Regions from separate parts of the Pectinatus frisingensis genome, predicted to be linked through region 1. Evidence: riboswitches for the same ligand, from Rfam matches in the RefSeq annotation. Region 1 holds a riboswitch; the other holds the start of a gene.
The links. Region 1 has a riboswitch for thiamine pyrophosphate ahead of thiS (sulfur carrier protein ThiS). Riboswitches for the same ligand answer to the same signal wherever they lie in the genome.
Positions count from the first base shown of each region.

Region 2: linked by a shared signal. The riboswitch ahead of thiC (phosphomethylpyrimidine synthase ThiC) and the one ahead of thiS (sulfur carrier protein ThiS) in region 1 are both predicted to bind thiamine pyrophosphate.

Region 1 covers NZ_CP045424.1:2,851,460-2,856,312, forward strand. Annotated here, with positions in the region: gene F8M42_RS13395 (DMT family transporter) at 1-107, opposite strand, end outside; gene F8M42_RS13400 (amino acid ABC transporter ATP-binding protein) at 243-977, opposite strand; gene F8M42_RS13405 (amino acid ABC transporter permease) at 970-1,635, opposite strand; gene F8M42_RS13410 (transporter substrate-binding domain-containing protein) at 1,711-2,502, opposite strand; TPP riboswitch at 2,818-2,926, shown strand; gene thiS (sulfur carrier protein ThiS) at 2,996-3,202, shown strand; gene F8M42_RS13420 (thiazole synthase) at 3,199-3,996, shown strand; gene thiH (2-iminoacetate synthase ThiH) at 3,998-4,853, shown strand, end outside.
Region 2 covers NZ_CP045424.1:310,512-315,364, forward strand. Annotated here, with positions in the region: gene glmS (glutamine--fructose-6-phosphate transaminase (isomerizing)) at 1-136, opposite strand, end outside; gene thiC (phosphomethylpyrimidine synthase ThiC) at 503-1,825, opposite strand; TPP riboswitch at 1,920-2,016, opposite strand; gene F8M42_RS01465 (universal stress protein) at 2,169-2,600, shown strand; gene rpsR (30S ribosomal protein S18) at 2,664-2,897, opposite strand; gene F8M42_RS01475 (single-stranded DNA-binding protein) at 2,915-3,349, opposite strand; gene rpsF (30S ribosomal protein S6) at 3,370-3,657, opposite strand; gene F8M42_RS01485 (MFS transporter) at 3,798-4,853, opposite strand, start outside.

The DNA of each region.
Region 1 (4,853 bases):
GCTGCAAACATTTTTTCTTGCAGTAAATACTGTACCACTACACCGGCAGCGCCCCATAATACTGTTCCCATAATAATAAGCAAAAATCCTTTTAACCGGTCATTCATAAAATATGATTCTCCTTTAAAACAAATAATACATTGCTATATTGTAACACATAACCGTCCCATATTCATCAGCAATAATTACGTATAATTCATTTGGCGATTTCATATTCTTTAACCGGACAAACAATAACCATATCAGCTATCCAACGGTTTTAATACCGAGCTTAAAAATGCCTGTGTTCTTTCATTGTCCGGATTTGTAAATATTTTATCCGGTTTATTTTCCTCCACAATATAACCATCTGCCATAAATATTACCCGATTGGCAACTTCTCTGGCAAAATTCATCTCATGTGTAACAACTACCATTGTCATACCTGATTCTGCCAAAGAACGCATTACTTTTAAAACTTCTCCGACCATTTCCGGATCAAGCGCCGACGTTGGTTCATCAAACAACATTATACTGGGATTCATCGCTAATGCACGAGCAATGGCGATACGCTGTTTTTGCCCGCCGGACAAAGTATCAGGGTAAACATTTCTCTTTTCCTCCAGACCGACTTTTTGAAGCAGCTCTCCTACTTTTTCGGCTGCCTGATGTTTATTTAAAATTCCCAGCTGAACCGGAGCCAGTATTATATTTTTTTCGACATTATAATTGGGAAAAAGATTAAATAACTGAAATACCATGCCAATTTTTTCCCTAAACTTATTTATATTTTTTACTTTAGTAAGATTTGTCCCAAATATTTCTATGTCACCAGACTGTATCTCTTCCAAGCGATTCAGGCAGCGCAGCAATGTACTTTTACCCGAACCGGAAGGTCCGATAATACACAGCACTTCTCCCTTTTCCACCGAAAAGGAAATATCCTTCAACACTGATAAATCTCCATAAGATTTAAACAAATTTTTTACTTCAATTATTTTTTCCATGCTGCAGACTCCTTTCCACATATTTGGCCAAAATCGACAAAAGAACTATTACTATCAGATACATAACAGCAGCGTAGGAATAAACCTCAAAAGGACGATAATTGCGGGCAATTATTATCTGTGAATTCATTGTCAATTCACGTACGCTGATAACCGAAAGGATTGAAGTATCCTTGAGTGTAGTAATAAACTGATTTATTATTGGCGGGATCATTATTTTTACAGCCTGTGGAATAACTACTAAAGCCATAGTACGGAAATAGCCAAGTCCCAAACTCCTGGCTGCTTCAATTTGCCCTACATCAACAGCCTTTATCCCACCGCGGAAAATCTCTGCCAAATATGCACTGGCATTAATTGTCAAAGTAATAATACTGGCCAGCAGCGGGTCAAACTTTATATTGAGCAATGCGCCTACGCCAAAAAACAAAAACAACCCAAAGATCATTACTGGTATGCCTCTCACTATATAAACATAGGCCGTATAAAAAATTTCCAATATTTTTATTTTTGACAATGCAAATATCGCCAAAATCAAACCAACGATAAATGCTAAAATAAGTGAAGCACCAGCCATTATCATCGTAATTTTAAGGCCAGCAAGTAAGGATGGTAAACATTCAATTAATAAAGAAAAATAGTCATTCATATTTTATCCCTCATAAGTAAAAAGCAGCGGATGGATTCCTCCATCCGCCGGATTTCACTATTTATTTACTATGTTTTACTGATATTGTTTTATAATTTTATCATATGTCCCATTGTCCTTAATCTTCTTTAATCCTTCATTAAACATTTTAAGTAAATCAGCATTGCTTCCCTTTTTAACTGCAAAACCGTACTGTGGCGGATTATCATTAACATCTTCAACTGCGACACGAAGCTTGGCTTGTTCACCTATTTTTATCTGATAAGAAATGACCGGATAATCTTCCAATAAAAAGTCTGCATTACCATTAGCAACTGCCATCATCATTCCTGGTGAATCATCATAGTAAGTTATATTTAAATTGTATTTATCCTTGTTATCTTCAACAAACTTAGCCCCAGTGGTACCTTTTTTTACGGCTACCGTTTTACCTGTTATATCAGCTAATTTATTAATACTTGTATTATCCTTGTTTACTACTATAGATGAACCTGATTTGATATAAGGATCAGAAAAATCCACTGTTTTTTTGCGTTCATCAGTAATTGTGATACCTGCTATAGCACCATCAAGCTGGCCTGATACAAGTCCCGGAATAATTCCGCTGAAATCCATTGGTTTTAAATTATATTTAAAACCTTCTTCTTTAGCAATTGCATCTAATAGCTCAACATCAATGCCTTTATATTTTCCATCAACTTCCATTGAAAACGGTGCATACTTAGCATCACAGGCAATTGTATAAACTTTATCTGCCGATGATTCAGTACTTGATGCCGACTCTTTTTCCGTACTGCCGCAACCGGCCAGCATTACCACGGCAAGTGCCGATACAGCTAATGCCGCCATGATTTTTTTTACTTTCATTAAAACTCCTCCTTAGTATACTTTGCATAAAAAAAGCCGAAAAACACTTAATTAATTAGTATTTTTCGGCTGCATTGCCTCAATCGAACTATCTTTGGCATTATAATATCATAGAGGTTTATAAAGGTCAATACTTATATTTAATATTTTCTATAAAAATTTATTTTTTTATTTAAATTTATAAAAAGATAGTGCAATTATCCCTAAAATAATGAAGTTTATCAATAAAATAATAGCAAAAACTCCTATTATTTTTTAATTCTCCAGTATAAGTATTTGACAAAACCATTTAATCGCTTTACAATGACCCTAATAGAATATCAGCAAGGGAGCCTCTATGCAAGTGGCTGAGAAAGGACTGTTAGTACCTGACCTTTTACCTGATCGGGATAATGCCTGCGGAGGGAGCTTTTCGACTTACTAACAAGTATGCGTCTATCCTTATCAGGATAGGCGTTTTTTTATTCTAAATTTAAAAGGGAGATTTATTATTTTGCAAATATTAATTAATGGCAAATCTACATCAGTTACTGACAAGACCACTATCCTCACTATAATGCAGGAGCGCAAACTCAGTAATGGACGTGCCGTCGTTGAACTTAACGAAATGATCGTAGATAAAACAGCTTGGTCTACAACATTTTTCAAAGAAAATGACACTCTGGAAATCGTAACTTTTATGGGGGGCGGTTCAAAATGATTCAAATGATGAATGATGATAAACTAATAATCGGGAAAAAAATTCTTAAAAGCAGATTGCTCATTGGTACAGGAAAATTTCCCAATAACAAAAAAATGCCTGCTATCATCCACGCCGGTGATGCAGCGGTGGTAACAGTAGCATTAAGACGTGCCAATGAACATTCCCAATCAGAAAACATCCTCGATTATATTCCTGATGATGTTATTTTAATGCCAAATACCTCCGGTGCCAGAACTGCCGATGAGGCTATTCGCATTGCCCATTTATCTAAAGCCATGGGCTGCGGTGACTGGATAAAAATTGAAGTTATTGCTGATAACCGCTATCTTCTGCCAGATAACCAAGAAACACTCAAAGCAACTCAACTACTGGTTAAAGAAGGATTCACTGTGCTACCTTATATCAGTCCTGATTTAATGACCGCCAAACATTTAGCTGACGCAGGGGCAGCTGCCATAATGCCGTTAGCCGCTCCGATCGGTTCAAATCGAGGACTGCGTACCAAAGAATTACTAAAAATAATCATTGACGAAATCGATCTTCCTATAATTGTGGATGCCGGTATCGGCAAACCATCTGAAGCTGCTGAATGCATGGAATTGGGCGCCGCCGCTATTTTAACTAATACGGCTGTTGCCACTGCAAATGATCCCCAGCAAATGGCAGCCGCTTTCTCTTTAGCCGTTAAAGCTGGAAGGATTGCTTTTCTTGCCGGTATGGGACGCACATCATCCATAAGAGCAAGTGCTTCATCACCGCTTACTGGTTTTCTACGTAAGGAGGTAAATTAAAATGTCTTCCGAAAATTTTTTAGCAGAAAAACAATTTTACAATCATCTTGATTTTAAAGATTTTTTTGCCCATGTCACACCGCAGACTGTACAGCAGACATTGTCCAAGGAACATCTAACACGCAAAGATTTTCTTGTACTATTATCTCCTGCGGCACAAGATTGCTTGGAAGAAATGGCACAGCGTTCGCGTTATGAAACAATCAAAAACTTTGGCTATACCATGCAGCTATTCACACCAATGTACATTGCTGATTATTGCGATAATCTTTGCGTTTATTGTGGATTTAATCACAAAAATACCATTAACCGCCGCTGTTTAAACATGGATGAAATAAAAATAGAAGCCGCCAATATTGCCCAAACCGGTTTACGCAACATATTGATATTGACCGGTGAATCACAAAAATACAGTCCAGTGGATTATATTCTGGAAGCTGTACAGGTTCTGCATGATTATTTTGACAGCATTGCCATTGAAGTATATTCATTTTCCCAAGCCGATTATAATCGTGCCGTACAAGCCGGTGTAGATGGTATGACCATGTTTCAGGAATGCTATAACAAAAAAGTTTATCAATCACTTCATCCAGGCGGGCCAAAAGCAAATTATGAATTTCGCCTTGATGCCCCGGAACGTGCCTGTCGAGCCGGCATGAGAAATGTCAATATTGGAGCGTTACTGGGACTTAATGAATGGCGCGAAGAAGCCTTTTTTACAGGTATTCATGCCGACTATCTCCAACATAAATACAAAGAAGTAGAAATAGCTGTTTCTACACCGAGAATTTGTCCTTGTTCAGCAGATTATAAACCACTCTCATTAGTTAATGATCATGACCTTGTCCAATATATAA
Region 2 (4,853 bases), 340 kb from region 1:
TTTCCAGATTTATCTTTTCACCGTCAAATACTGCAATACCAGCGGAATCATAACCACGATATTCAAGCTTGGTAAGCCCGTCAATAAGAAAGGGCTCTGCTTGTTTATTTCCAACATAACCAACAATACCACACATATACGATACCTCCAAAATAAAATAATTATTAAAGATGTATCTGCCAATCCTTAATTTTTGTATTGTCCCACAAGTCACCTCGTGGTTTTGACAAATTTTGCGACCGGATTATAGCCGAGAGGCATCCGCTGAATATTCGACAACCTCTTCCTCGTCTTCTCACTTGATTGTGAGAGCCAGCGCTAAGCTGTATGCTTTTGCAGAACAAAGTCCTCCTTTTTGCTGTCTGATTTACGGCAGATTGTAGCAGACAAACATAGAAGATACAAAAATAATATATTCATTTCTGTATCTTCCATATTCTAATATATACTTGTTGTTTGGTCAAGTGATTTATTATGATTAGCAGGTGCGGTTAATATAAGTTTAATCACAATTACCGGTTTCTTCGCAAAATAATACTTTTTCACCATTGAGGATTTTATTTGTAGTCCTTACGGCGCACATTTTACCGCACATAGAACATGTATGGCGTTCTGCCGGAGGTGTGCTTTCATAATATTGGCGGGCTTTTTGGGGATCAATAGCTTCTTTGAACATACCTTCCCAGTCAAGCTTATGCCTGGCATCAGCCATGCGATTATCCTGATCGCGGGCACTCGGAAGTTTTTTTGCAATGTCAGCGGCATGAGCAGCAATTTTGGCAGCTATAATACCATCACGGACATCGTTTAAGTCGGGCAGGCGCAAATGTTCAGCGGGGGTAACATAGCAAAGAAAATTAGCCCCATTGGCTGCGGCAATGGCACCGCCGATGGCTGAAGTAATGTGGTCATAACCAGGAGCAATATCTGTGACCAGTGGACCTAAGACATAAAATGGTGCGTTATGACAGAGCCTTTTCTGCAATTTCATATTAGCAGCTATTTCATCCATAGCCATGTGGCCTGGACCTTCCACCAGGACTTGGACATCGGCTTTCCAGGCACGTTCTGTAAGATAACCAATTTCAATTAATTCACCAATTTGTCCTGCATCGGTAGCATCATCAAGGCAGCCAGGGCGCAATGAATCACCTATTGATATGGTAACATCGTGGTCACGCAAAATTTCTAATACATCATCATAATGCTCGAAGAAAGGATTTTCATTGCCGGTCATTTCCATCCAGGCAAACAGCAGTGAACCACCACGTGAAACAATATTCATGCGGCGCCCGCTGCGCTTGAATGCTTCCAATGCCCGACGATTGATTCCAGCGTGAATAGTCATGAAATCAACACCTTCTTTAGCATGGGCTTCTATGACGTGTAAAAAATCGTCAGATGTCATTTTCAGTAAGTCTTTTTCTAAATAACCAATGGCGTCATACATAGGAACTGTACCAATCATTGCTGGAGAATAGTCGATTAATTTTTGGCGGAATTCATGTGTTTTGCCATAATTGGATAAATCCATTATGGATTCGGCACCCATGTCGACAGCCATTTTTACTTTGTCCATTTCCAAGTCGTAATTTTTAGCGTCACCGGATACTCCGAGATTAACATTGATCTTTGTTTTTAATCCGTCTCCGATACCTTCGGCTGATAATGATTGATGGTGGATGTTAGCCGGAATGGCGATGACACCATGGGAAACGCGTTCTCTTATCCATTCAGGTGAGCGGTTTTCTTTTTTTGCAACTAGCGAAATTTGTTCTGTTATAATGTTTTTTCTGGCGGCTTCTAACTGCGTTTTGTAATTCATATATGTCCTCTTTTCAAATTGTTATTTAATCCGGATCGGGAAAATGCGCTGAAATATAAAAAAAACTACCTTCCTGTGGAGAAAAGCAGTTTTAAAATCGTGGCATTGAGCTTCCCTACAATGGTATTAACCAACAGGTTCAAAGGGTTGGGCAATTGCCCTCTCAGCTTAAAGCACCCCTGCTCAGGTCAGTCTAACAAAATAAGTAATTTATGTCAAGATTTATACAGCCGGATAAGGTGTTTATCTATAAAAATTTTACAAGGTTTTTAACAAATTATATAGAAATAATACATATATAAGGAATACGTAATAATATTAACAAAGGTAAAGGGTGATGAATATGAGAGAATTTAAATCCATCATGGTCCCTATCGACGGGTCGATGCATTCTGAACATGCTTTGCAGCAGGCGGTATATATTGCAAAACTGAGCAAAGCAACATTGAATGTACTTTATGTAATTGATCTAAACACAGCAGTATCTGCCTTTGAAAGAATGACTTTGGATGCATATATTCCAGGGGATATTGATGCGCAGGGAAAGAAGATATTGGATCATGCAAAAGAAGTAGTTGGTGATTTACCACAAACAGAATATACGCTGAAAATAGGAGATCCGGCTAAAATGATTTTGACTTATTCTAAGGAAAGTGATGCTGATCTTATTGTAATGGGGAGCAGAGGCCTGGGCGCTATAAAGCAGATAATAATGGGAAGTGTAAGCCAATATTTGGTGACACATGCTGAATGTCCTGTGTTAGTAGTTAGATAGGATAAAATAATAAAAAGGGGCTGTGACAAAATGAGAAATCATTTTGTCCACAGCCCCTTTTTATTATTCTGCTGTAAATGGCAGTAAAGCGATATTGCGAGCACGTTTTATAGCTAACGTTACCTGACGTTGATGACGAGCACAATTACCGGAAATACGACGCGGTAAAATTTTACCGCGTTCAGTAATAAAACGACGTAATTTAGCAACATCCTTATAATCAATAGAATCAACTTTATCTGCACAAAAACTACAAACTTTTCTTTTTGGTCTTCTGTTTCTATCACGTTTAACCAACTGGAAACCCTCCTAATTTAAAATGGAATTTCTTCGTCAGGGGGCAGCTCAGAGCCAAATGAAGCGGCTGCCGGAGCAGATGTGCTTGATGAATTGGATTGTTCCGGAGCATTTGAATAATTATTATCCGAATGTGTTGGGCGGGAACCCATAAACTCAATATCGTTGGCGATTACTTCGGTTACATAGCGTTTTGAACCATCTTGGGCATCATAACTGCGTATCTGCAGATAGCCATCTACGAGAATCTGACTGCCCTTAACCAGATTGTTACCACATATTTCAGCTAATTTCTGCCACGCAATTATGGTAAAAAAATCAGCATTATTTTGTTGATCACGAGAAAAACGTTTATTTACAGCCAGACGGAATGAAGCTACAGCTTTACCTGTCTGGGTATAACGCACTTCTGGATCAGTGGCAAGACGCCCTGCTAAAATGACTTTATTCATAATCGTCCCCCCTAGACAAATTATTTTTCGTCTAATCTTATAATCATATGTTTTAAGATTTCATCAGTAATCTTCATTACACGATCAACTTCATTAATACAAGCCGGTTCGGCAGTGATATCGAACAAGCAGTAAAAACCGTCCATGCAGTCTTTTATTTCATAGGCAAGACGTTTTTTACCCCAACGGTCTTCTTTATCAATAGTGCCGCCATTATCGGTAATAATGCCGAAAAACTTTTCGATTACTGCATTGGTCTGTTCTTCTTCCATTGGTTTTACAATAAATATGACTTCGTACTTTCTCACGAAATCACCTCCCTCTTTGGACTATCGGCTCTTTTATAAGAGCAGGGGATTCAAAATTAAATTTTGAAACCAGTCTTAAATTATTATTAACTATAAAATTATAGCATTGTAAATAAAATAATACAAGGAAAATAAAAAAATTAATTAATTTTTGTTCTTGTACCTCGTGCTAAAGAACAGATAATGCCTATAGTACAAGTCAGGGAAAGAATTGTAAAAATGTTTTGTATACCTTCCAGTAAAGCAGGTATATACCCACCGGTTATGATGTTTTTAGTGGCGACTGATAGTAAAAAGGTAACAATAGCCATACTGATTGCCTGACCAAACATACGCATAACAGCCAGGGTAGATGAAGCAACACCATAGAATTTAGGTTGTACCGCACCCATGATGGCGTTATTATTTGGAGAAGAAAAAAGGGCAAAGCCTATTCCTATAATTATGAGGATGCTTCCTATATAATAAGAAGTAGTCGTTGTTGTTAGATGAGAAAGCATATATAGACCAAATGCCGTAATGCCCATACCGCTGGAAGCTACTAAGCGCGGTTCAAATTTATCAGAGAGGGCACCGGCTAAAGGGGACAACAGTGACATCATTATTGGCTGCAGTAATAAAAGCATGCCGGCACTCAAGGCATCAAATCCACGTATCACTTGCAAATATAATGATAATGTGAAGGAAATGCCAAAGGTAGCGCTGTAATGAATGAGGGCAGCCGTATTAGACATGGCAAAGATAGTGTTTTTAAATAATGATAGAGCAAAAAGAGGATATTTAATATGATTCTGTCGATAAATAAAAGCGACAGCTAGGACTAAACCGATGATAATAAGCCATTTCATGAGAGGATGACGAGCATAATCGGACAGCCCGTAAAGTATCGAAGCAGCAGACAATGCATAAAGCAAGGAACTGAACATGTCTAGTTTTTCATTGCGATCACCATACCATTCTTGTTTGACGGAACTCATTATATAAATGCTGGTAAAAATTCCGAGTGCCGTAAAAATGAAAATTGTTCGCCAACCAAGAAATTGTGTAAGCGCACCACCGATTACGGGACCGAGTGAAAGTCCCATATAGACACAAGACGCGGAATAACCGATGATTTGGCCGCGCTTTTGTGGGGGATGGCTGGCAACCAGCATAGCCATGCCAGTGGAAAAGTTCATCGCCATAAAAATGCCCTG